Regions from separate parts of the Oceanobacillus phoenicis genome, predicted to be linked through region 2. Evidence: a T-box and tRNA genes for the amino acid it is inferred to sense, from the RefSeq annotation. Region 2 holds a T-box; the other holds one or more tRNA genes.
The links. A T-box is a leader RNA that pairs with one kind of tRNA and senses whether it is charged. The one in region 2 lies ahead of ileS (isoleucine--tRNA ligase), so its partner is inferred to be a tRNA-Ile.

Region 1 (3,285 bases), 470 kb from region 2:
TTAAAAGTAGTTTTGAAATCTATAATTGCAGTTTAAAATTAGGATCACATTTCTTGTGTACTATCCTAACTAACTCGGAAAAGCAAGAACACTTTTCCGAGTGGTTTTCGCCTTTTGCTATTTAAGCTTGGCTCTCAACTATTTCAATTGTAGGAATAAACGGGTAGTAAATACCTTTAATGGAATCACTATACGGTGTGACAGTATCTAGAGATTTTTGTTGTTGGCTAAGTTGATTTAGTCTGTTGAAAAAAATTAATTAAAAATGAGAATAAAGGAGATATGTGTAATATTGACTCATTTGGAGTACATAATAATATAAACTTGTCTTCAAGAACATATGTAATTACGCTATCATAACTATTTTCTTTCAATAAAATTTCTATTAACTGATGCGTCGAAATAGCTTTAATATGTTTATAATTAATAGATCTATCGACTTGGATAAAATTATGGATGATAAAAGTTATCCATATCTTCTTTTGCTATTGTTGCCCATCCTATTAGTAGTTGCTTGGATGTTACAATTCCCCTCACAAAAAGCTTAAATAATGAGTTATTAAATTGATAGAGATTAACGCTTAGAAGATAAAATAGGTATCCGATAGCTTGTTGATTGAAATCATTGTCTAACCCTTTTTTAGTTTTTGCTTCTATCCAATGAAAATAAAATGGGGTTATTTTAGATGGTTTTGTTTAGGTTAATTGTTTGTGAGTGAGGATAAAAGAGATTGAACATTCTAAAAATGTTCACTTTGTTTTAAGTGAATTTAAATGCACTTCTGAATGCTTATTTTGAAAATTATAATTTAAATAATATCAAATTTATTTTCTTTTATGAAAATCTGTTCTAAATTGTTGTTCAAGAAGTTTATTGCAAGACAACTACATCACTCCATTAAAATAGGGCTAAGTATTTTAATATATAAAAAATAGTATAATTGAACTATAATAAAGTAATCGAGGATATTCAAATTGAAAGAAAATTATACTAAAAAAGTAGCTTTATATGATAAAAAGAAAAAAATGTAAAAATCTATTAAAATTTATGTTGAAATATAAAAAAGAACATGCTATTATAAATAACGCAGTCGAAAAACGAAATAAAAACTTTTGCAAAGACGCAAAAAAATGATTGACAGATTATGTTATACATGATAAATTATATTTCGTTGCTGTTATTACATAAACAACAATATTCCACAGTAGCTCAGTGGTAGAGCAATCGGCTGTTAACCGATCGGTCGTAGGTTCGAATCCTACCTGTGGAGCCATGGCGGTGTAGCTCAGCTGGCGAGAGCGTACGGTTCATACCCGTGAGGTCGGGGGTTCGATCCCCTCCGCCGCTACCATATATAATCATGGCGGTCGTGGCGAAGTGGTTAACGCACCGGATTGTGGCTCCGGCATACGTGGGTTCGATCCCCATCGATCGCCCCATGATAAATTTAATATTGAATAGAAGGACCCTTAGCTCAGTTGGTTAGAGCTATCGGCTCATAACCGATCGGTCGCAGGTTCGAGTCCTGCAGGGTCCACCATTTAACTATTCGGAGGTATACCCAAGTCCGGCTGAAGGGATCGGTCTTGAAAACCGAGAGGCGGGTCAAACCGCGCGGGGGTTCGAATCCCTCTACCTCCTCCATACATATTTTTCGTTTTATGAACAAATTAAATTCTAATACGGCTTGGTAGCTCAGTCGGTAGAGCAGAGGACTGAAAATCCTTGTGTCGGCGGTTCGATTCCGTCCCGAGCCACTTTTTAAAAAACAAGCAAATGCTTGTTTTTTTTAGTATATGAATGAAACCGAATACAAACATTGGTAATATAATGCATATCGTTTGCAACTACTTAAAAGCTTTGATAATCTTTTTAATATAAAGGGACATAAACCTTTACATCATTTATTTTAAGGAGGAAGATAAACATGGCAAAATATGAATTACCGGAATTACCATATGCATATGATGCATTGGAGCCAACAATTGACAAAGAGACAATGAACATTCACCATACGAAACATCACAACACGTATGTAACTAAATTAAATGATGCATTGGAAGGACAGGCAGATCTTCAAAGCAAGTCTGTAGAAGAATTAATCAGCAATCTAGATGCAGTCCCTGAAAGTGCTAAAACTGTAGTACGCAACAATGGGGGCGGACATGCAAACCATAGCCTATTTTGGAAGCTATTATCTCCGAACGGCGGTGGTGAGCCAACAGGTGAACTAGCAGATAAAATTAATGCTAAATTTGGTTCACTAGACAAATTCAAAGAAGAATTTGCAGCAGCAGCTGCTGGTCGTTTCGGTTCTGGTTGGGCATGGCTTATAGTAAACAACGGTGAACTCGAAATTACAAGTACACCAAATCAAGATTCTCCATTAATGGATGGTAAAACTCCAATTCTAGGACTTGATGTTTGGGAACATGCTTATTATCTTAAGTATCAAAACAAGCGCCCAGAATACATTTCAGCATTCTGGAATGTAGTTAATTGGGATCAAGTAGCGAAAAACTACGAAGAAGCTAAATAATTTTATAACTATAAATCAAAACACGTGAAATGATTTTCACGTGTTTTTTTTGTATAGATACGACTCCTTCGCAAAAAATAAAGTAGGAAAAGAAGGAGTCGTTATGATGTTCCAACAAATAAACAAATACTATCAAAAACATAAAATTGAAAATCGTGATTTAATCATTCTTTTATTAATTGGCGGATTATATTCAGGAGGTATTTTCTTATCGAATACATTTGTCAACGTCTACATTTGGAAACAATCCGGAGAATTAATAACAATCGCTAATTATAATTTAGCTAGTTACATTTTTCAGGCACTTGCATTTGTATGGGCGGGAAAGTTATCAAAAGCAATTGATCGTATACTTATCTTACGTGTTGGAATACTATTTCTTTGCTTATTTTTTGTTTGTGTATTATTTATTGGAGAATTGGCAGCTTATTATAACTTTATACTAGGATGCTTAATAGGTATCGGTTATGGGTTTTTCTGGTTATCTTTTCATGTTCTTACATTTGAAATAACTGAACCTGATACAAGAGATATGTTTAATGGAGTGTTTGGAATTTTAAGTTCCTTTGCTGGCATGGTGGGTCCGCTTTTAGCAGGTTTCATTATAGCGAATATGGTAGATGATGTCGGATATAATGTGATTTTTGGTATTTCTTTCTTATTATTTGCTTGTGCAGTGATTGCCAGTTTCTTTATCGTTCGAAAAGGCTCTAAAGGATTATTTGCAATGAAGCATATAGCAAAA
Region 2 (3,285 bases):
GAACTACTCGAAGCAAATTTCCAACCAAAATTTGTAACAATAGAACATCCAGATGTAATGGGAGCTTTTTTATCACAAGGAATGAAGCGAAAGAAACTCGGTGATATTATCATTGCGGATGGAAAGATCCAGATTATGGCTGCTTCAGAAATATCCACATTTGTACAAATGAACTTAACATCAATTAGAAAATCGTCGGTCTATTTTGAACAGCGGGATTTGCAATTATTGATTAAAAAACATGAAAGCTGGATTGAACAAGAACGAACTGTATCTTCGCTCCGTTTGGATACGGTAGTTAAGGAAATTTATCCAATTTCACGAAAAGAAGCCACTACTTTTATCCAAAAAGGATTAGTGAAAGTAAACTATAAAGTAGTTGATGACAATAAATTCCAATTACAAGAAAAAGATATGATTTCAATTCGAGGTCATGGAAGAAGTAAGCTCACTTCTATAAGAGGGAAATCAAAAAAAGATAAAGTGAAAATAACGATTGCTACACTGAAATAATGATATAATTATTGCAGGAATTATTATTTATTTGTCGAATTAATGTGTAATAAGGATTTTTAAGTATTTATATCGCTTAAGGAGGTGACGATGGTGGCATTATCACCATTGGACATTCATAATAAAGAGTTTGCAAAAGGATTTCGCGGATATGATGAAGATGATGTAAATGAATTTCTAGATCAAATTATCAAAGATTATGAACTAGTTATTCGTGAAAAGAAAGAGCTAGAGGAAGAAGTTAGACAATTACGTGAGCGTTTAGGTCATTTTACAAATATTGAAGAAACATTAAACAAATCGATTCTTGTTGCACAAGAAACAGCAGAAGAAGTAAAAGGAAATGCTTCTAAAGAATCAAAACTTATTATTAAAGAAGCAGAAAAAAATGCTGATCGGATTGTTAATGAAGCACTCAGCAAGGCTCGTAAAATCTCTTTAGATGTGGAAGAATTGAAAAAGCAAGCGAAAGTATTCCGTACTAGAATGCGTATGTTAGTACAAGCGCAATTAGAAATGCTGGGTACAGATGATTGGGAAGAGTTGTTTGATACAGAGATTGATGAAGAACTAGAGCTTCTAGAACAACAATCATAGTGACTTGACGTTTATATGAAAATTACATATAATTCTATAAAATGAGACGCTATCAGTAAGGATTATTTAGCCTTTTCTGGTTGTTAGCGAGAGTTATCATGGCGCTAGCATCGTTTATAGCACACTTCGACTCACTCGAATCCTTCTCAAAGTCATGGATGAGAATTTACGGGCGATTCGTTATCGTGATAATCTGCTAGAAATTTAAAAATTTGTAAATACAATGATAGAGACAGTATAAAAGTAAAACTGGTTAAGCGATCTGAGGATGGTGAGAGCTCAGTCCAGAAGACTTTTAGAAAATCACTCTTGAGTTTTCATTATGAATAAAGTAGTAATGAACGGATAATCGCCGTTATCGATTTCGAGTGAATCTAATGAGTTATTATTAGATTTATAAGGGTGGTACCGCGAGTCTTCTCGTCCCTTTTGGGATTTAGAAGGCTTTTTTTATTAGGAAGAAAATAGGAGGTTTTAATGTAATGGATTATAAGGAAACATTATTAATGCCAAAGACTGCATTTCCAATGCGTGGAAATTTGCCGAATAAGGAACCAGAACGACAAAAACAATGGAAAGAAACTAATCAGTATGAAAAAACTCTTGAACGTACACAAGGTAGACCGTTATTTATCTTACATGATGGACCGCCATATGCAAATGGTGATATTCATATTGGTCACGCTTTAAATAAAGTATTGAAAGACTTTATTGTACGATACAAATCAATGACAGGGTATCATGCACCGTATATACCAGGATGGGATACACATGGATTACCAATTGAAACAGCTTTAACGAAGAAAAAGAAAGTTAAACGCAAGGATATGGATGTAGCTGATTTCAGAAAGCTCTGTGAAGAATATGCACTTGGGCAAATTGATAACCAACGTGAACAATTTAAACAATTAGGAGTACGTGGTGATTGGGACAATCCGTATATTACTCTAACAAAAGATTATGAGGCTTCACAAATTAAGGTTTTTGGCGATATGGCCAAGAAAGGATATATTTATAAAGGATTAAAACCAGTTTATTGGTCTCCTTCATCTGAGTCTGCATTGGCAGAAGCAGAGATTGAGTATCAGGATAAGCGCTCACCGTCCATCTATGTTGCATTTGAAGTGACTGACGGAAAATCCTTGCTGTCTGGTGGAGAGAAATTCATAATTTGGACAACTACGCCATGGACAATACCTGCGAACCTAGGAATCAGTCTACATGCAGATTTAACCTACATTGTTGTAGAAGTAAAAAATGATAAATACATTATTGCAGAGTCTTTATATGATGATGTTCGTGAGGAACTTGGGTGGGAAGATCCGAAAGTAGTCCAAAGCTTTACAGGAAAAGAAGCAGAAAGAATTGAAGCGCAACATCCGTTTTACAATCGAACGTCATTAGTGATGTTAGGAGAGCATGTTACAACAGATGCCGGTACAGGTTGTGTTCATACAGCTCCAGGACATGGGGAAGATGATTTTTATGTATCACGTAGTTATGGAATCGATGCTTTCTGTCCTGTAGATGAAAAAGGTGTATTTACTCAGGAAGCACCTGGTTTTGAAGGGCTGTTCTATGATGCGGCAAACAAAACGATTACGGAAAAATTAGAAGAGACTGGTGCATTATTAAAATTATCTTTTATTACACACTCTTATCCACATGACTGGAGAACGAAGAAACCAACTATTTTCCGTGCGACAGCACAATGGTTTGCTTCTATTAAAGATTTTCGTGAAGATATTTTGGAAGAGATTAAGGAAGTAAATTGGTATCCACATTGGGGAGAAACGCGGTTGTATAATATGGTTCGCGATCGTGAAGATTGGTGTATTTCCAGACAGCGTGCTTGGGGTGTTCCGATTCCAGTATTTTATGGAGAAGATGGTACTCCAATCATTACCGATGAAACGATTAATCACGTATCTGAATTATTCCGTGAACACGGCTCAAATATTTGGTTCGAAAAAGAAGCTAAAGATTTATTACCGGATGGGTTTACCTCCAAGCATAGTCCAAATGGACATTATACGAAAGAGACCGATATTATGGATGTTTGGTTCGATTCTGGATCTTCGCATGAAGGTGTTTTACTAAACAGAGAAGATCATCAACGACCAGCTAATGTGTATTTAGAAGGAAGTGACCAATACCGCGGATGGTTTAACTCAT

Region 1: it encodes a tRNA-Ile, which carries the amino acid that the T-box ahead of ileS (isoleucine--tRNA ligase) is inferred to sense. The anticodon was not compared.

What each region holds. Positions count from the first base shown of each region.
Region 1 covers NZ_JBDFME010000001.1:2,563,793-2,567,077, forward strand. The annotation lists tRNA gene ABC346_RS12695 (tRNA-Asn) at 1,200-1,274, shown strand; tRNA gene ABC346_RS12700 (tRNA-Met) at 1,276-1,352, shown strand; tRNA gene ABC346_RS12705 (tRNA-His) at 1,365-1,440, shown strand; tRNA gene ABC346_RS12710 (tRNA-Ile) at 1,465-1,541, shown strand; tRNA gene ABC346_RS12715 (tRNA-Ser) at 1,553-1,645, shown strand; tRNA gene ABC346_RS12720 (tRNA-Phe) at 1,686-1,758, shown strand; gene sodA (superoxide dismutase SodA) at 1,929-2,540, shown strand; gene ABC346_RS12730 (MFS transporter) at 2,647-3,285, shown strand, end outside.
Region 2 covers NZ_JBDFME010000001.1:3,035,030-3,038,314, reverse strand. The annotation lists gene ABC346_RS15220 (YlmH family RNA-binding protein) at 1-513, shown strand, start outside; gene ABC346_RS15215 (DivIVA domain-containing protein) at 607-1,110, shown strand; T-box leader at 1,325-1,541, shown strand; gene ileS (isoleucine--tRNA ligase) at 1,593-3,285, shown strand, end outside.